Oceanicoccus sp. KOV_DT_Chl: one gene and its partner. The protein of the gene in region 1 purifies or fractionates together with the protein of each later gene. This does not show direct contact. Links are inferred from orthologs where the notes say so. Each region holds a gene or a part of one and is shown in the gene's direction. Other genes may lie near its edges. The genes, in order: UNITIG_RS15770 and UNITIG_RS18500.

Region 1 (10,328 bases):
GCTGAAACAGCATAAGCAAATGGCCAAAATGATGAAAAAGATGAAATCCAAAGGCGGTATGGCGAATATGATGCGCGGCCTTGGTGGCATGATGCCACCTGGCGGCAAGGGTGGTTTCCCTGGCATGTAAGGCGGATTTTGCTTCTGAGAAGGGCTATTGGCGTTAAATTCGCGCTAAATAGCCGCTAAGTCCCTGAAATAGGGCTAAAAAACTGTTCACAATAGTTCCAAATTGCTGGTCTTTACCGTAGAATACGCCGCCTTTCCGGGGCTCTATGGTTTCGGACCTGCCATGGCAGGAATTAATTTATCGTGTATGGGCTGCGTTTAGCCCGGCCAAATCAGTAGGAAATATAGCGTAATGGTAACTATTCGTTTATCTCGTGGCGGCTCCAAGAAGCGTCCTTTTTATCACTTGAATGTCAGTGACAGCCGCACTTCACGTAATGGTCGTTTCATTGAACGTGTTGGCTTTTTCAATCCAATCGCCAGTGGCGCTGAAGAGCGTTTACGTGTTGATCAGGATCGCATTGAATATTGGGTTGGCCAGGGCGCTCAATTATCCGAGCGTGTTGCTAAGTTGGTTGCAGAAGTTAAAGCAGCTTAACGGCAGCGATAATGGTTGACCCCGCTGAGTTGATCGTCGTTGGAAAAATTACGACGGTTTATGGTGTTAAAGGTTGGGTCAAGATTCATTCTTTTACTGATCCCATGGAAAATCTATTGGGCTATCAGCAATGTTTTCTTGAGCGCGGCGGCCAATGGCAACCGTTAGTGATTGAAGACGCCAAATTTCACGGTAAAGGTCTAGTGGCTTTAATAGCCGGAGTTAACGACCGTGAACAGGCAAGGCTTTATTGCCAGTGCAATATAGCGGTTGAGCGATCAGCCATGCCTGAGTTGGAAGAGGATGAATATTACTGGCATCAGCTTGAAGGGTTAGAGGTCTATACCTCCGGCGCCGATGGTAAAGAGTTGTTGCTAGGCACGGTACAGGAAATGATGGAAACCGGTGCTAACGATGTACTGGTGGTAAAAAAGAGTAAGGGCAGTATTGATAAGCGGGAGCGGTTAATTCCGTGGTTGCCGGATCAGGTGATCAAGCTGGTTGATACTGATGCTGGTTTAATTCGTGTTGATTGGGATCCCGAGTTTTAATGAGATCCGTTGTTGGATTGATATCGATACAAACCGGTATGCAGTGTTTTAGGGTGCACAGCTGATGCAAATAGGTGTAATCACACTGTTTCCCGAAATGCTGGCAGCGGTAACTGAAAGTGGTATCAGTGGCCGTGCAGTAAAACAGAATTTACTGACAGTGCAGAGCTGGAACCCTCGTGATTTTACCGAGGATAAACACCGCACTGTCGATGATCGTCCCTACGGCGGAGGCCCTGGGATGGTGATGAAAGTCGCCCCCTTACGTGCAGCGATTGCCGCAGCGAAGCAGCAATTGTCCACGGCGAAAGTGATATATCTTTCACCGCAGGGTCGCAAACTGGATCAGGCTGGGGTAGAGCTACTCAGTCAGAATCAACAATTAATTTTTGTCGCTGGTCGTTACGAAGGTATCGACGAGCGTTTAATCGAAACGGAAGTCGATGAAGAGTGGTCCATTGGTGACTATGTATTGAGTGGCGGCGAATTGGCTGCGATGGTAATGATCGACACCTTGGTGCGACAAATACCCGGGGCATTAGGTCATGAGCAATCAGCGCAAGAAGACTCTTTTGCAGTTGATGGATTACTGGATTGTCCACACTACACCAGGCCTGAATTATTAGAGGGGCTGCCAGTACCGGAGGTACTGATGAGTGGCGATCATGAAAAAATTCGGCGTTGGCGTTTACAGCAAGCGTTAGGTCGAACCTGGTTGCGAAGACGCGAGCTGATAGAAAGCCGCGAATTAAGCGCCGAAGAGCAAGAATTATTGGCCAGTTTTATTGCGGCATATAAGCAACTATAAAACAGGTACAGCGTTTTCATCCGGACCAATGTATGTGTGTGTTTTTCAGTCGCTAAGCGAGAATTTCACATAGTAGCGGCATATAAGTACGGGGTAACTACTGACTGCAGTCAACAAGCTGGGTCAGGACTATTAGGAGTAAGTAATGAGCACCAACAAAATTATCGCTGAATTAGAAGCGGAACAAATGAGCAAAGAGATTCCTGCGTTTGCCCCGGGTGATACCGTGGTTGTGCAGGTAAAAGTTATTGACGGCGATCGCGAGCGTCTACAGGCATTTGAAGGCGTGGTAATCGGTGTTCGTAACCGTGCACTGAATTCTGCTTTTACTGTCCGTAAGATATCTCACGGCATTGGTGTTGAACGTACTTTTCAAACCTATAGTCCTTTGGTGGATAGCATTGAAGTTAAGCGCCGCGGTGATGTTCGCCAGGCCAAGCTATACTACTTGCGTGAATTGAGTGGTCGTGCCGCTCGTATTAAAGAGAAATTGGCTAAATAACCAGTAGCGAATAAATCGGGCTGATTAATTCGATCAGCAGCTTATAGAAAGGCAGCCATTGGCTGCCTTTTTTATGCGCGAATGAAAGTATCGCCCAGCTTAGTTGTAAATTGCTAGCCAAATTAGACACTCAGCACTTGTGGTTGTTTGCGAAGCGCGGCAAGCTAGTGCCACGATGACAATAACAACTGAAAACCCCATTATAGATCTTTTTCTCGACGCTTTATGGATGGAAAAAGGTTTAAGCCAAAACACGTTATCTTCCTATCGTAGGGATTTGAAACTGTTTGACCAATGGTTGCAGTGCACGGCCAGTCCCGGGCTGCTTCAAGTACAGCCTAGCGATATTCAAAGTTATCTTGCGGCACGTTTGCGCGACCAAAAATCCCCCCGATCGACCGCTCGATTGTTATCTTGCTTACGCGGATTTTATCAGTACCAGTTGCGTGAATCTAAAATAGCACTGGATCCAACACTGGATATAGATAGCCCTAAACTACCGATGCCGCTTCCCAAGTCACTTAGTGAGACCGAGGTTGAGGAGTTATTAAGTGCCCCGGATGTAGAGGTACCATTGGAACTGCGTGACCGGGCGATGCTGGAACTGTTATATGCCTCGGGTTTGCGAGTGACGGAGTTAGTCTCTTTACGTATGGGGCAGCTTAGTTTGACGCAAGGTGTAGTTAAAGTGATGGGCAAAGGTAGTAAAGAACGCTTGGTGCCGACTGGTGAGGAGGCTTTATATTGGATGCAGCGGTATATGCAGCATGGGCGGCCCCTATTATTGGGGACTCACATGAGCGATGTTATTTTCCCGTCAAGACGTGGCACTATGATGACCCGACAAACCTTTTGGCACCGGATAAAGTTATATGCGCAGCGAGCGGGAATCAAAAAAACATTGTCTCCCCATACCCTGAGGCATGCTTTTGCCACACATTTGATTAATCATGGGGCAGATTTGCGGGTGGTACAATTACTGTTAGGACACAGTGACCTGAGCACCACACAAATATATACTCATGTTGCTCGTGAACGTATGAAAGAATTACATACCCAGCATCATCCGCGCGGTTAGTTATAGGGTTGAGCGTATAATGGGATAAGCAATCAAGGAACCAAGTGAGTGTGCCGAAGACTAATGTCAGTATGTGGGTCCTGGTGCGTAAACAATAACAATTGAGAGAGTATTTAATGAATTATTTAGGTCGAAAGTTTCACTCTGCAAGCAACTATTTGCTGGGGTGCTTTATCTGTTTGATGAGTAGTGTGGTTGTCGCTCAAGCAGCGCCCGCTGCAATCGAAGGCGAAACCGCTATCGCGGAAACTATCAAAACAAGCTTGCTAGCTAGCCGTCCGGGTTTAAGTGTCGAGAGTATTAAAGCTAGCCCAATCGCAGGTTTGTATGCCGTCCAAATTGCTAACGGTCCGGTGCTGTATTCGACGGCTGATGGCAAGTATTTCGTGCTAGGTGATTTGTACCAGGTGGCTGTAGGTGGCTTTGTGAATTTGGCCGAACAGGAGCGTGAATCCGGTCGTGCCGAGTTGATGGCCGGAGTCAATATGGCAGATATGATTGTGTTTTCACCAAAGCAGCAGCCGGCCAAGGCGTCTATCATGGTCTTTACCGATGTCGATTGCTTCTATTGTCAGAAACTGCACCAGGAAGTACCGGATCTGAATCGCTTGGGTATTGAGGTACGTTATTTGGCTTATCCTCGTGCCGGTATTGGGTCTGACTCATATAAGAAAATTGCCAGTGCCTGGTGTGCAAAAGATAAGCAAGAGGCACTGACTAAATTAAAAAATCGTCAGCCGATTACTACCAATGTTTGTGCGACCAATCCAGTCGCTGCACAGTTTAGTTTAGGTCAACAAGTGGGTGTGACAGGAACGCCTGCACTTATTACCGAGCAGGGTCGTTTAATGCCTGGGTATATGCCTGCTTTGCAATTGGCGAGTGCGTTGGGAGTGCCGGTTGATCCTGAAATCGCTGCTGAACTTCAAGCAAAGCAAGCCGCACAAAAGCAGCGCTAAAAGTTCTATACGTATAATGTTAAACGGCACCTTCGGGTGCCGTTTGTATTTGCGAGTCGGTAGCTGCATTGGGTGTTTCTGGATGGCATTGAGCGCCAAGCTGAAATACAATGCGCGCTCGGAAAATAAACCAATATTTAAATAATCAATTTAGGTGGGAGTGGGCAGTTTGAACCCGGTCAATGTAGGTATTTGTGGTCTAGGAACAGTAGGTAAAGGCACGCTGGATGTCTTAACGCGCAATAATGCAGAAATATCAGCGCGTTCAGGGTGTGACATTGTTATCACCCATATCGGTGCTCGTGGTGGTGCAGACGTAGCTGGAATTAAAGTCAGTACTGATATTTTCGCGGTAGCCGAAGATCCAGATGTTCATGTATTGGTCGAGTTAATTGGCGGCACGACCGTGGCCAAAGAGCTGGTTATGAAAGCCATTGAAAATGGTAAGCATGTGATCACTGCAAATAAGGCTTTAATCGCTGAATTTGGCAATGAAATTTTTGCTGCAGCAGCTGTAAAGGGTGTCAGTGTTTCTTTTGAAGCCGCGGTTGCGGGCGGTATCCCTATTATCAAAGCTATTCGAGAAGGTCTGGCGGCCAATAAAATTGAGTGGTTGGCCGGAATTATTAATGGCACAGGTAATTTTATTCTCACTGAGATGCGGGAAAAAGGTCGCGACTTTGGTGATGTGTTAACCGAAGCGCAGCAGTTAGGCTATGCCGAAGCTGATCCAACCTTTGATGTGGAAGGTATTGATGCTGCGCATAAATTAGTGATTTTAGCTTCGTTGTCTTTTGGAATCCCACTGCAATTTGATAAGGTTTTTACCGAAGGTATTACTAGAATATCTACTGAAGATGTCAACTATGCTGAGGAGCTTGGTTACCGCATTAAACATTTAGGTGTCGCACGCAAGACCGAGAAAGGTGTTGAGTTACGGGTGCACCCAACACTGATTCCTGAAAAACGTTTAATTGCCAATGTGAACGGGGTGATGAATGCGATTCTAGTGAAAGGTGATGCGGTTGGCCCCACCTTGTTTTATGGCGCGGGCGCAGGCGCAGAGCCGACTGCATCAGCTGTAGTGGCTGATGTTATTGATGTGGCGCGAACGCTGAGTGCCGAACCAAAACACCGTGTTCCTCATTTGGCATTTCAGCCCAATCAGTTAAGTGATACGCCAATTTTAAGTATGGATGACGTTGAGACCGCCTACTATTTGCGCATCTCAGCGTTGGATCGCCCCGGGGTTTTATCTAAAGTTGCACAAATTCTTTCTGAGGCCGCAATCAGTATTGAAGCTATTATTCAGAAGGAGCCACCAGAAGATCAGGATCATGTGCCTTTAATTATTCTGACCAGCCGTGTTGTGGAACGTAAATTAAATACGGCTATTACAGATATTGAAGCGCTGCCGAGTATATTCGGTCAGGTCACACGAATTAGAGTTGAGTCATTGGGTTAGGCTGGCGACTTAATTCAGAAAGATAAAATAAATTCAGGCAAGGTTTATCATGAAATACATAAGTACTCGCGGCAAGGCGCCGGCGTTAAATTTTGAACAGGTTTTATTAACTGGCCTTGCTCCCGATGGCGGGCTATATGTACCGGAAACACTGCCACAATTTTCGCAACAGGAAATCGCTTCCTGGGCAGGGCTAAGTTATACCGATTTGGCGTTTAAAATTGTGCAACCCTTCGTCGATGATTGTATTCCCGCTGACGATTTGAAGGCGATTATTGATGATACCTATATTGATTTTCGTCACCCCTCAATTGCACCGTTAGTGCAGCTGGATAAAAATGAATGGGTACTGGAATTATTTCAGGGCCCCACGTTAGCGTTTAAAGATTTTGCGCTGCAAATGTTGGGTCGTTTGTTGGATTATATATTGGAGCGCCGCCATCAAAAAGTTGTCATTATGGGGGCTACTTCTGGTGACACAGGTTCGGCTGCAATTCAGGGCTGCAAACGTTGCAGTAATATCGATATTTTTATACTACATCCTCATCAGCGCGTATCCGACGTGCAGCGCAAGCAAATGACCACTGTGCTGGCAGACAATATTCACAATATCGCCGTGCAGGGTAACTTCGACGATTGCCAATCGATGATTAAGGCCAGCTTTAACGATAAAAGTTTTTTGCCAGAAGATCGTCAATTGGTGGCAGTTAATTCGATCAACTGGGCGCGGATAATGGCGCAGATCGTTTATTATTTTTATGCGTCGTTATCACTGGGCGGTCCCTTGCGACCAGTTGCATTTTCTGTTCCCACCGGTAACTTCGGAGATATTTACGCTGGTTATTTAGCGTCAAAAATGGGTTTGCCGATTGATCAATTGGTAGTTGCAACCAACACCAATGATATTTTGCACCGTTGTATTTCCGCTAATGATTTTTCCAAGCAGCCATTAGTACATACATTGTCACCAAGTATGGATATTGTGATTTCCAGTAATTTCGAACGTTTATTGTTTGATTGCTATGGTCGTGATGGTGCTGCTATTGATGATTTAATGACTCGTTTCCAATCGGAAGAAGTTTCGATTGCTGATAGTGCTTTTAGTAATGTGCAGGCATTATTTGATAGCTATATGGTCGATGATAAACAGACCGTGCAAACTATTGCTGATGTCTATGAGAGTACTGAATATTTATTAGATCCCCACTCCGCTATTGGTGTTGAGGCTGCGAGAAAAGTCCGTCGTCGTAATGATATTCCAATGATTACCTTGGCGACTGCTCATCCGGCAAAATTCCCGGAAGCGGTAATGAAAGCGGGCTATCCACAGGAACCACAATTACCGCACCATATGGCTGATTTGTTTGAGCAGGAAGAGCGCTGCACGGTGTTGGCTAATGATTTGACGGTAGTGCAACAGTTTGTGGCTAATAATATTACTGCCTAATTCTGCTACTGCTTCGGGGGCTTCCCCCGATCACGTTTGGAGAGCAATGCAAACCATAATAAAGCGTCGTCCCCAATCAACAGATAAGCAGCTGCTTGTCGAAGGTCTTTCCCCCTTGTTGCAACGCATCTATAGCGCCAGAGGTATTACCTCCGGGCAGCAAGTGCGCGCTGATTTATCCTTGCTATTAAAGCCTGACACTTTAAAAGGATTGCCTGCGGCGTTGCAATTGTTGCAAACAGCTCTGCAACAGCAACAGCGTATTTTAGTGGTGGGTGATTTTGATGCCGATGGTGCTACTAGCAGTGCATTAGCTGTACTGGCTTTGCGCGCAATGGGTGCTGGTTTTGTTGATTTTTTAGTGCCCAATCGTTTCGAGTATGGCTATGGTTTGACTCCCGAAATTGTGGCAGTCGCAACCCAGTATTCGCCGGATTTAATCGTCACAGTTGATAATGGTATTTCCAGTATTGCGGGTGTTGAGGCTGCCAATACTGCGGGTATTAAAGTACTGGTAACCGATCACCATTTGCCAGGAGCGGTATTGCCAGCTGCCGCAGCTATCGTTAATCCGAATCAGGCCGGCTGTACGTTCGCCAGCAAGAATCTGGCGGGTGTTGGGGTGATTTTTTATGTAATGTCAGCTCTCCGTACTCATCTACGTCGGCAACAATGGTTTAAGCAGCAGCAGATTGAAGAGCCTAATATGGCGGAATACCTTGATTTGGTGGCGTTGGGTACTGTGGCCGATGTGGTGCCGCTTGATCACAACAATCGAATATTAGTCGCCCAGGGCTTGCGCCGAATCCGCGCCGGTAAAACCCGTCCTGGTATCAAAGCACTGTTGGAAGTCGCCAATCGTAGCGTCCACCGTTTAGTGAGTGCAGATTTAGGTTTTGCTATAGGCCCACGTTTGAATGCTGCTGGCAGGTTGGATGATATGTCACTGGGGATTCAGTGTTTGCTCACCGATGATCCCTATCAGGCAAGAGATATTGCCCAGCAGATGAATGACTTGAATCAGGATAGAAAAGCTATTGAAGGCAGTATGCAGCATGAGGCTTTGGCAGGTTTAGCCAACCTGAAGATGGAGGAAGGCAGTTTGCCTATGGGCTTGTGTATTTATGATGCTGCCTGGCATCAGGGCGTTATTGGAATTTTGGCCTCACGAATTAAGGATCGTTATCATCGTCCGGTCATCGCCTTTGCTGATACTGATGATAGCAATGTCATTAAAGGTTCGGCGCGCTCTATTGCCGGTTTACATATTCGCGATGCGCTGGATGCAGTCGCTGCTCGTTATCCCCATTTGCTGAATAAGTTTGGTGGTCATGCCATGGCTGCGGGCATGAGCCTTGAAAAAAGCAATTACCATGAGTTTGCGCAAGCTTTTGATTGGGAAGTGCGTCGACAACTGACGGAGGACGACTTACAGGCAAAGCTGCTCAGTGATGGCGAGTTGATGCAGCAGGATTTTAGGCTTGAAATCGCCGCGGAATTACGCGATGCCGGCCCCTGGGGGCAGCACTTCCCTGAGCCAGTGTTTGATGGTCAGTTTTACTTGATACAGCAGCGTCTGGTCGGCACCAATCATTTGAAGATGGTGTTAGCGCTGGATGCTGAGGGCAGCCAGTTAATGGATGCGATCGCATTTAATATTGACTCTAAACTGTGGCCAAATGCAGCGGTTCAAAAAGTACTGGTGGCGTATAAGCTGGATGTGAATGAGTTTCGTGGCAAGCAATCTCTGCAGTTATTGGTTGATCATATAGAGGCTGTTGGATGACATGTCATTAACAATCTAACTAATGACTATTAATGTGTAATGCGCTTGTACTATAGTTATCCTATAAAGGTTGTCGAGTGCTAGCCATCTACGACCGTTTTAGCTAATACCCCAAAATTGGTAGAACAATAATAACGTTGAAAGGAAAGTGATAATGTCAAAGTGCCCAGTCCATATAGATTTGGTTGATCCGGATATTTACAGAGAAGGTGTACCCAACCACTTCCTCAAAGAGTTACGCGCGGAAGCGCCGCTGGCCTGGTATGACGACAAGTCAACAGGCGTGGGGTTTTGGGCGGTTACCAAGCATGAAGATCTCGATTATATTTCCAAGCATCCACTGATTTTCTCCTCCGCCGAAAAGACCTGTCTGATGAGAGAAATGAATGAAGAGGCGGTGGCTATGCAGCGGCTGATGATGATCAACATGGACCCGCCGGATCATTTACAAAATCGGCGCATCGTTAACAAAGCCTTTATCCCAAAAGTTATTGAGTCGAAGCTGGCTAATATCAAAGATATTTCCAAAGAAATTGTCGATAAGGTTGCGGCAAAAGGTGAATGTGAATTTGTTACCGAAGTGGCAACTGATTTGCCATTGATTGTGATCTGTGAACTGATGGGTGTTAAAAAAGAAGATCGACAAATGATTTTTGATTGCACTAATACCATGGTATTTGCCGATGATCCTGATATGTCCACCAGTGAAGAAGATGGTCAGATGGCAGCTGCACAAATTTATACCTACGGTATGCAGTTATTAGCTGAACATCGCGAAAACCCTACCGACTCTTTGACTGGAATATTGGTTGATTCTGTCGATGGTGAAGGCCTCAGCGAAGATGAATTCTGTTCATTCTTTTTGATTTTATTGGTGGCTGGAAATGAAACCACTAGAACTGTGACGGTTAATGGTATGCGCTTGTTGATGGAGCATCCTGAGCAGTTACAAGCTATTGCCGCTGATATGTCGTTATTACCTAATGCGGTTGAAGAAATGCTGCGTCACCAGCCGGCGGTTATTCAATTCCGTCGTACTGTGATGGAAGATGTTGTGGTTAGTGGCCAGCAATTAAAGAAAGGCGATAAGGTGATTATGTTTTACCCATCGGCAAATCGCGATGA
Region 2 (10,337 bases), on another replicon or contig:
TAGCCACCTTTTAAGCCCTCAAAAATAATGTATGTGAATAAAGTTGGTCGGTAAGCCGGGTATCAAATGAGCCTCGTCGTGCTCAAACCTGAGCTAAAACGCGACTTCTAACCAACTAATAAATACCTACTACCGTGGGCGCGCTATCATAAACACCATTTCGCTGTAGTCAAGACCATTCAGGCCTGTATTGCACTAAATGTCTGCAAAATACCTCCAGAGCACGAATTAGTGGGCGATTACAGCAAACAACTGTCCCGATACGTTCCCTCTTACCACCTTAATAGGTAGCGATATTTGGCAACCCGAATCGCAAAATACAATTAGTGATAATTTTTGTTCAATTCTCATTGATTGTTCATGTATAATGCTGCGCGTTTTTCACCTAGGTATTCGAGTGTCCAAATGACTGACTTATCGCTTTATAGAAACATCGGAATTTTCGCCCACGTTGATGCGGGCAAGACCACTACAACTGAACGTATCCTGAAATTAACCGGCAGAATCCATAAAACCGGCGAAGTTCACGATGGCGAATCAACCACTGACTTCATGGAACAGGAAGCTGAACGGGGTATTACTATCCAGTCAGCGGCAACGACCTGTTTCTGGAGAGATCACCGCTTCAATATCATCGATACCCCCGGGCACGTTGACTTTACCGTTGAAGTTTACCGCTCGCTGAAAGTACTTGATGGCGGCGTTGGTGTATTTTGTGGATCTGGTGGTGTTGAACCACAATCCGAAACCAACTGGCGCTATGCTAACGACTCTAAAGTAGCCCGTGTTATTTTCGTTAATAAACTAGACCGGGTTGGCGCTGACTTCCTGCGTGTTGTTGGTCAGGTTAAAAAAGTACTAGGTGCAAACCCACTAGTCATGACGCTACCTATTGGTACTGAAGATACATTCTCCGGAGTTGTCGATGTATTGACCAAAGTTGCCTATCAATGGGATAACTCAGGCCTTCCTGAGAACTTTAAAATTATCGATATTCCCGCCGATATGGTTGACCTGGTTGATGAATACCGTGAGAAGCTGATTGAAACGGCTGTTGAGCAAGATGACGACATCATGATGGCCTACATGGATGGTGAAGAGCCATCAATCGAAGACCTCAAGCGCTGTATCCGTAAAGGTACTATCGCACTGGACTTCTTCCCTACATTCTGTGGATCGGCCTTTAAAAACAAAGGTGTTCAGCAGGTATTGGATGGCGTAGTTGATTACCTGCCCAGCCCAACTGAAGTTAACCCACAGCCATTAACCGATGAATTCGGTGAGCCAAACGGCGAATATGCAGTGGTAACGCCTGATGCACCATTCCGTGCACTAGCCTTTAAAATTATGGATGACCGCTTCGGCGCTCTAACGTTTATTCGCGTTTACTCCGGCGTATTGAATAAGGGTGACACCATCCTGAACTCCTTTACTGGCAAGACCGAACGTATTGGCCGCATGGTTGAAATGCACGCCGATGAGCGCACTGAATTAAGCTCAGCCAAGGCTGGCGACATTATTGCTATCGTCGGCATGAAAAACGTGCAGACTGGTCACACACTATGTGATCCCAAACACGAGTGTACACTGGAGCCGATGATCTTCCCGGAACCCGTTATCTCGATTGCGGTTGCACCTAAAGACAAGGCCGGTGCAGAGAAGATGGGTGTTGCCATTGGTAAAATGGTGGCAGAAGACCCTACCTTCCAGGTACACACTGACGAAGATTCAGGTGAAACCATTCTGAAAGGTATGGGTGAATTGCACCTGGATATCAAAGTCGACATCCTCAAGCGTACTTACGGTGTTGAATTGGTCGTAGGTCAACCACAGGTTGCCTACCGCGAAACTATTACGCAGCCGGTTGAAGACAGTTACACGCACAAGAAACAATCGGGTGGTTCTGGTCAGTTTGGTAAGATTGATTACCGCATCAAACCTGGTGAGCCAGGTACTGGCTTCCAATTTAACTCAGTCGTTGTTGGCGGTAATGTACCCAAGGAATTCTTCCCTGCGGTAGAGAAAGGCTTCAAGAGCATGATGGAGCAAGGCCCACTGGCTGGATTCCCGGTACTGGATGTTGAAGTTGAACTGTACGATGGTAGCTACCACGCCGTTGACTCTTCGGCTATTGCGTTCGAAATCGCTGCTAAAGGTGCATTCCGTCAGTCTATGCCTAAAGCCGGACCACAGCTGATAGAGCCCATCATGAACGTTGACGTATTCACTCCAGACGATCACGTGGGTGATGTTATCGGTGACTTGAACCGTCGTCGTGGCATGATCAAGGATCAGGAAGCAGGCGTTAGTGGTGTGCGCATCAAAGCAGATGTGCCACTGTCAGAAATGTTTGGCTACATTGGTCACTTGCGTACCATTACTTCTGGTCGCGGTCAGTTTTCAATGGAGTTCTCACACTATATGCCATGCCCAGCCAATGTGTCTGTTGACGTTATTGCTGCTGAAAAAGAAAGACAAGCGAATAAGTAATTAGCCGCTTAACAATCAAAAGCCCCGCTAGCTAAACACTAACGGGGCTTTTTTATACCGCTCGTTTAACCCGTTATTTCACGGTGAAATTTAATTCTACTGCGGTTCCTGCCGGGTCCCGAACAAACAATTGCGACTGTCCAATCTGCGTCATATCAAGCCGGTCATAATGCACCTCCATAGCATCCAGCTTGGCAATCGTTGCCGCCAAATCATCACAAGCAAATGCAATGTGATCAAAAAAACCAGTACCGGTCACAGCGCGATTATTATCTTCCAATAAATGCAATATGGGATGATCTCCAGCGTAAAGCCAATAACCGGTAAACCCAAAATCCGGCCTAAACCCGGGCTTTAAATCCAATAGCTGATCATAAAATGAAAGCACTTCCGCCAGCACATCCGCAGGCGCATTGATAGCAAAATGATGAATTCGCTGAAGTGCCATAGACTTTTCTCTAACTATATTAATGATTAGGTAGTATCGACCAGCCCCGCCTCAAAGATCAATCAGCAAGCAACGGCCTTAACAGATTGTAACTTTATAAGGCAGCATATACTTTGGTGACATTCCTGTGCTGTGATAGCCTGAAATTATTCTCAACCAAACAGGAATAACATTATGGGACGTTAGAATCGCGAAGAAATCGAACAAGCCTTCGATAAATTTCAAGCCGCTGCATTGACCGGCGCTCAAACCAAAGACTGGACCGACTGGGCTAATTGCTTTACTGAAGATGCAACTTATTTTGAACATCACTACGGTAAATTCTGGGGGCGAGAAAACATAAAAGTATGGATCACCAAAACCATGAATAGCTGGCCCGCCAGCAGCATGACGGCCTTTCCTGTTACCTGGTATTCCATTGATGAAAACAAAGGCTGGGTGTTCTGTGAAGTGATGAACCGCATGGAAGATTTAGGCGATGGCAAGATATATCAGGAACCTAACATCACCATATTGCACTATGCTGGTAATGGCTTATTTAGCTATGAAGAAGATGCCTATAACCCACATAACATGGGTGTCACTATCGGCGCCTGGATTGAAAAGAAAAAAGAATTAGAGGCCAAACCTGCGGAGTAAATACTCCGTGGTTGTTCGTCCAACCTATCAAAATCAAACACCGAACCCCTGCGCTGCCACCCAATCATTAATCGCCAAGCCGGTACCCATATCCCATCCTTTTAACTTTTCTTTTGGCACAATTTTATAAGCATCCAACTCATGATTCAGTTTAATATCGCCTTGCGCTCGCACATGGTAAGCGATAATAACCTGATTCTGCTCGGCAAAAGAATAAACCCCCACCAGTGACGATTCGATCACCTGCAAACCTAACTCCTCCTCCGTTTCACGATGGGCACAGACTTGCGGGTCTTCCTGCTGCTCTAAAAACCCGGTAATTATTGAAAAAAAATCGTGCTTCCAGGCTGCGTTATGTGCCAGCACTACCCCCTCATCAACCTCAACAATCATCGCCACCACCGGCGTTGGATTATTCCAAAACACGAAATTACAGGCATCGGCAGCACAGCCCCGACGATGCTCACCATCAATTATCACAGGGGTAAGGGGATTAGCACATTGGGGACAGTAATTCATAACATCTCTCTTCTAAGTGTTTCTCTTTCAGCTTGATTCCATGCGATTATAACGCAGGCTTCAAAAAAAAAATCAATGAGTAAGCACCAGCCTGTTGAGCACACTCCCGCTTAAGGCTACTATTATTCGCAGTGACCACCACTGAATAAAGGATCAACATGCGTTTACTTCTGGCTATCTTACTGCCCTGGCTACAATTCTTCACCATCGGCCGTCCCTTTGCTGGCATCATTTGCCTGATATTGCAATTAACGCTCATCGGCTGGGTGCCAGCGGCTATCTGGTCGGTATACGCCTTGAGCCAATATAATACCGATAAAAAAATTAACCAAGCACTTGGCAATAATAAATAAACTGTCAGCTCGCTTTAGGAATTCCCATGAAATTATTAACGCACATTTTATTTGCTGCCGGCTTAATATTGCTCACCGCCTGTGAAAGCACTTATTACAATGCCATGGAAGAAATCGGCATTCACAAACGCGATATATTAATTGATCGCTTAGAAGAAGCGCAGCAAGCACAGCAAGAAGGCCAGCAACAATTTAAAAATGCGCTGGAACAATTTAAAGCGGTAGCGAGTTTTGATGGCGGTGATGTGGAAACCATGTATAACCGCCTTAATGACGAATACGAGGACAGCGTTGCAGCAGCCGAAAACATCAGCAACAGAATCGAAAAAGTCGATTCTGTTGCGCAAGCTTTATTTGATGAATGGAAAGAAGAACTGGGACAGTACACCAACCAAAATCTGCGCCGTGACAGCGAAAGAAAGCTACAGGATACCCAACGCCGTTATAAAAATTTATTGAATGCTATGCAAAAAGCAGAAAAATCTATTGCCCCGGTACTCGCAACGCTGCATGACAACACGCTGTATCTTAAACATAACCTGAATGCTCGCGCGATCAGCTCACTCAAAAATGAACTCGGCAATGTAAATCGTAATGTCTCTTCGCTACTGGCAGAGATGGAAAAAGCTATCAAAGAATCCGATACCTTTATTTCCGAGCTTCGGAAAGGTTAGAACTTTTTACTGCCCACTTTTGATCCTTTTAGCCAGCGTAAAAATTATCCCGCACATTGGATAATCATTTGCGGTAAAGGCATAATGCGCCTCCTGATGTAATAGCAAATACTTCCAAGAGCCCATTCATGCCTATTGATAAAGCCTTAATCAAACGCAGTCACTCTCGCTGCGAATTATGTACCAGTAAAGACGATCTGAATACGTATGAAATTCCACCTGACCACGATGGCAGCGTGGATAAAAGCATCCTCTTATGTAACACCTGTCTAAGCCAAATCCAGTACCCGGAAACAACTGAAGTGAACCACTGGCGCTGCCTGAATGACAGCATGTGGAGTCAAACACCGGCAGTGCAAGTGATGGCCTGGCGGCAATTAAAACAGCTATCCACTGAAAGCTGGGCGCAGGATTTACTGGAAATGCTGTATTTGGATGAAGATACACAAACGTGGGCAGAAGCCGCTTTAAGCAATAGCGACCAGCCAGCCACTTTGGATAGCAATGGTGCCGCGCTGGAGGCAGGCGATACTGTGACCTTAATCAAAGATCTGGTGGTTAAAGGTGCCAACTTTACCGCCAAGCGCGGTACCGCAGTCCGTGGCATTTCGCTAACCAACAACCCCGAGCAAATTGAAGGCCGAGTCAATGGCACCCGTATTGTCCTGCTGACCAAATTTTTGAAGAAATCGAACTAACCCCCACTTTCGAGCGAGGCTTGACGAAGCTCTCGCCCCGGAAAAGTAAATAATTCACCCCCCTATATTTGCCCGATACCAGTAAGCCCGATACACTAGCCGACAGTTTAAATGGTGTATTTCAAAACGAAAACAGGGGTAATACGGCGAAGATCGCTACCTGAGCGCGAAACTAGCCACTTCTAAACCTTGAAAAACAGCTTCTGAACCCAATATAACCCGTTAATAATGACAAACCACCACTTTAGCGCTTGCCTCCACTGCGCCTACACTTTAATCACTGAGGAAATCTCATGTTAATCGGACAAAATTCAGTCGTCAGCATTCAATACACCCTTACCAATGACAAGGGTGAGGTCATGGACCAATCGCAAGCTGGCGAACCCCTCATTTACTTGCATGGCGCTGACGGCATCATCCCTGGCCTGGAAAACGAATTAACCGGTAAAGTGGCGGGCGCAGCATTTAAAGTCACCATCAAGCCAGAAGAAGCATATGGCGACCATATCGCAGAAATGGTGCAGCAAGTACCTCGCAGCGCATTCCCAGCTGATGCCGAAATTCAACCGGGCATGCAATTTAACGCCGACTCTCCCAATGGCCCAATGACAGTAATGGTCACGGAGGTGAGTGACGACACGGTCACTGTAGACGGCAATCACCCATTGGCCGGCTTTACACTACATTTTGAAGGCACCATTGAAGATGTGCGTCAGGCTACTGATGAAGAATTAGAGCACGGCCATGCCCATGGCCCTCATACTCACTAAAAAGTGCTGACTAGATACTTAGCAGCGACCAATTAAGGCGCTGCTAAGTATTGCTCCAGCCGCGTATCCCAGCAATTCATTTCATCCTGCTGCCACACATAGCGCTGCATAACATCCTTTTGATCCAGCCAAAATAACGTTCCCGGCTGGTATTCCCCGCCAAAATATTCATAGCGAGCCGCGTCAATACTGCGCCCGTCAATGTTAATGGTTTCATGCTCTTGAAAGCGGGCCTGCCGCTGACTTAATAGAGGCGTGAGTAATTGCTCTGTATCCTGCGGATTGCGAATCCAGGGCACTAAAACCTGACTCTCACCTTGTACCAACAATCGCTGAATTACATCACCGTTGTAAATACGCATCAGCGGTGAAACGATATAACCTTCCGCCAACTCAAGTTCAGTTTCTTCTACCGCACCTTCTAAAGTTACACGTTTTATCTGCGCATAATTGGCACTGAATTGATAATGCGCGGACAATTGCTTGATTGCATCGTCCGCAAAGATCTTTATCACTACATCAAACTGGGTTATTTGGTTAGCATGTGCCAGCGATTGCACAAAAATTTTATTGCCAAACTCGCGGGAATCTCTTTCAGCACGCACAATAATGTCACCCTGTGCATTGCGATGACGAGACCAGGGTTCGCTGACTTTAGTTTTCTCGGCAAACACGGTGCCGCCAATCTGGCTTTCGTGATAATAGTTGTAACAGCCGTGATCAATAAGCGTTTCGTCGTCGCCGACCGGGGTAGGTATGGTAATACTCATAATTTTTATCTTGGGAAAATCTTGTTTGTAGAAAATAAAACCGCAAGGCTATCAGCACATTAAGCTGGCGCACAGAAAAAATTAATTTTTATTTTCCCGACTGTCGACCTGACCCAATAAATTTTCCAGCCGCTGCAATACTCGCTGATAAGCTTCATGCCCAAGCGTTTGTGCCTGCCGACTATCGCCATTGGTATCCGGCATGGCCGTTAATAATGCTTGTGTCGATTCAGCCCAATGAATACGAGCCTCCATCACATCAACCAAATATTCAAGCGCGATGCCATTGTAGGGAGCCCCTGGCATGGTGCGGATCGTTTCATCCTCAAAGTCACCAATAATTGCAGCGTAGGCAGCTGCTTCCTTAACTGCAGTGTCCTTTACTGCGGCTAAATTGTTGCGCAAGGTTTCCATATCGCCGGAGCCAGCATAGAGAAACTTTAGCATGGCTTCATACTGCATGGTGAAGTACGTTTCAGTCGGTGCTGCCAACCACTCCTGTAATGCTGCTCTTCCCTCTTCATTGACCGTATAAATAGTGCGCGTTCGACCGCCGTTGTCCTCTGTATGACTGGTCACCAAGCCCAGGCCCTCCAGTTTTTTGGGCTCTGAATAAACATGACTTTCAGCGCGGGACCAGAAAGCACGGAGCACACTCTCTTTCATATGATTATTCAATTCGTAAGCAGACCAGGGGCGACGTGCCAACAGGCCCAAAATAGCATAGGAAGTGGGGGTCAATTTTCTCATGACGACACTATAGCCTAAATGGGTGATGCCGTTACTCCAAATAGGAGTAATATTCGCTTTCGACAAAATAATACTACAAATTGGAGTATATATATGAAAGATCGGGGCGTAATTTCATCCCACTGGCAGCATTGCCAATGGCCATTTTGCTAGCCAATAGTGCGGCGGCGGAGCTGGTCATTGAAGAAATCATGGTGACTGCACAAAAGCGTACGGAAAGCACACAGGATATTGGTGCTGCCATTAGCGCCGTACAGGGCGATTCTTTAGAACGCTTGAATATTCTGGACTTTACCAGTGTTGAACAACTTACTACTGGCTTGACCCTGGACGATAGCAATGCTCGCAATACCACCATCAGTATGCGTGGCGTGACGTATGATTCGGAAGGTACGGCCAACCCAACAGTAGATGCCTACTGGAACGGCGTGCCAGTGCGTAATGATGCAGTGTTCAACCAATTATTTGATATCAGCCGAATCGAAGTGTTACGCGGCCCACAAGGGACGTTACAGGGGCAAACATCGCCCGCTGGCGCGATCGTTATCCACAGCCGCAAACCCAATTTCGAAGGCAATGTTGAAGGCTATATCAGCACCACCGTTACTGAGAATAATGGCTTTTCTACACAAGCCGCAATCGACCTTCCCGTGGTTGAAAACACACTGGCGGTGCGTATTGCCGCCAATTATGACGATAATGATATGGATGGTATCCGCAATATCAATACCGGCAGTACCCAAAGCAGCCACAGTGATGCCGGCCGTATTACCATTGCCTGGGAACCTAGCGACACTCTGACTACCAGCCTGACCCATGAATACAGCGAGCAGGAATTAAACGACTTTAAAGACATGGCCGGCACTGACCTCCTAGGTAATGGCAATCCAGATCTGGACACCTATGACCGCAAAGGGTTAAACCAACTTGATGCCACATTTGATAAACGCAACCGCTTAACGGTACTGAATGTCGATTGGGAGGTTTTTGGTCATCAACTCACGGCTATCAGCGGTTATCAGGATATCCATCAATTTGACTCCAGAGATATTGATCGAGCCAATTACAGCCCGCTTCCCCAGTTACAACAGGTCACCACTGAGTACGATATTTTCTCGCAAGAGTTACGACTCAGCTCCATTGACTCCGGGTTCTGGGAATACATTGTTGGCGGTTTTTACAAAGACCAGAACCTAAGCACAAACTACCTGCGTGAAATACAGCCTGGCGCTGGTTTCTTTTTCGCTGCACCAGACATACCGTCAAACCGCGAAGAAACAGGGGTTTTCACCCACAATACTTTCAACCTGAACGAACACTCACGACTACAGCTCGGTTTACGCTGGTCGAAAGTCCGAAATTTCAACCGCTATGATGCAGTGATTACTGACGCTAACGGCAATGTCGTCAATGTTAGACCCCCTGCTATTCCAGACGATAAAGCGCTCACCGATCAGGAAGAAGTGACCGGCTCTTTAAAGTATCTGCATCATCTTGACGACGATGTAATGCTGTATGGCTCAATCGACACCAGCTTCCGTCCGGGCGGTGTCACCGTCGAACCGCGGATCACAAACCCCGACGACTTGATCTACGATAGCGAAACATCGATCTCTTACGAGCTTGGTTTTAAATCCACGGTATGGGATCAGCGCCTGCAGTTGAATGGCTCGGTGTATTACCAGCAATTTGATGACTACATCAATCGTATCGCAGGGCCATTAATTGATGAAAACCTTGATGGCAATCCGGATTCACGCGCATCAGGCGTAATGGCTAACGGCGATGCAGTAATCAGCGGCGCCGAAGTTGACTTCACCGCACTGCTCTCCGAAGCACTCTCGGTAGGTGGCGGCGTCAACTACACCGATGCTAAATATGATGGTGCGGAGATTCCCTGTAGCGGCAACGATGGTGACTACAATCAAACATCCCACATTTTCTTGTGCGATGCCGATGGTAAAAATCTGGGCAACGAGCCTAACTGGACAGTGACGTTAAATGCTGAATATCAAATCAGTCTGGGCAGCTATGATGGATTTGTGCGCGGTCTTTATAAATTTACCGGCAGTCGAAACAATGACTTTCAGGCCAACTCCAGCGTAGGCGGGTATGGTGTAGTTAACTTATACGCAGGCATTAGTGATCCCGCTGAAAAATGGGAAGTCAGCCTATTCGCCAAAAACCTGCTGGATAAAGAAGCACAAATAAATCGTAGCCCTAACG

Evidence for each region.
Region 2: the proteins of UNITIG_RS15770 (region 1) and UNITIG_RS18500 purify together in Escherichia coli (affinity purification with mass spectrometry, with the first as the bait; 2 studies listed by BioGRID). This does not show direct contact. The link is inferred for Oceanicoccus sp. KOV_DT_Chl from one-to-one orthologs.

What each region holds. Positions count from the first base shown.
Region 1 is NZ_FQLF01000004.1:56,851-67,178, forward strand. The notes cover bases 2,595-5,583. They hold UNITIG_RS15770 (DsbC family protein), read left to right. Parts: upstream 2,595-3,662; coding sequence 3,663-4,505; downstream 4,506-5,583. Other genes in these bases: xerD (site-specific tyrosine recombinase XerD), read left to right, coding at 2,644-3,546; UNITIG_RS15775 (homoserine dehydrogenase), read left to right, coding at 4,675-5,583. In the rest of the region: ffh (signal recognition particle protein), read left to right, coding at 1-130; rpsP (30S ribosomal protein S16), read left to right, coding at 362-607; ribosome maturation factor RimM, read left to right, coding at 619-1,158; tRNA (guanosine(37)-N1)-methyltransferase TrmD, read left to right, coding at 1,223-1,966; rplS (50S ribosomal protein L19), read left to right, coding at 2,112-2,468; more of UNITIG_RS15775, read left to right, coding at 5,584-5,970; thrC (threonine synthase), read left to right, coding at 6,020-7,417; single-stranded-DNA-specific exonuclease RecJ, read left to right, coding at 7,464-9,203; UNITIG_RS15790 (cytochrome P450), read left to right, coding at 9,358-10,328. UniProt on the Escherichia coli protein: Acts as a disulfide isomerase, interacting with incorrectly folded proteins to correct non-native disulfide bonds.
Region 2 is NZ_FQLF01000005.1:243,177-253,513, forward strand. What follows is about bases 4,855-7,852. They hold UNITIG_RS18500 (peptidylprolyl isomerase), read left to right. Parts: upstream 4,855-6,114; coding sequence 6,115-6,591; downstream 6,592-7,852. Other genes in these bases: UNITIG_RS18490 (DUF2959 domain-containing protein), read left to right, coding at 4,855-5,123; UNITIG_RS18495 (alkylphosphonate utilization protein), read left to right, coding at 5,252-5,821; UNITIG_RS18505 (hypothetical protein), read right to left, coding at 6,624-7,361; UNITIG_RS18510 (PadR family transcriptional regulator), read right to left, coding at 7,443-7,852. Outside these bases: tuf (elongation factor Tu), read right to left, coding at 1-7; fusA (elongation factor G), read left to right, coding at 406-2,490; UNITIG_RS18470 (VOC family protein), read right to left, coding at 2,564-2,938; UNITIG_RS18475 (nuclear transport factor 2 family protein), read left to right, coding at 3,137-3,577; UNITIG_RS18480 (NUDIX domain-containing protein), read right to left, coding at 3,611-4,096; UNITIG_RS18485 (YqaE/Pmp3 family membrane protein), read left to right, coding at 4,255-4,449; more of UNITIG_RS18490, read left to right, coding at 4,476-4,854; more of UNITIG_RS18510, read right to left, coding at 7,853-8,111; UNITIG_RS18515 (TonB-dependent receptor), read left to right, coding at 8,249-10,337. UniProt on the Escherichia coli protein: Folding helper with both chaperone and peptidyl-prolyl cis-trans isomerase (PPIase) activities. Chaperone activity prevents aggregation of unfolded or partially folded proteins and promotes their correct folding.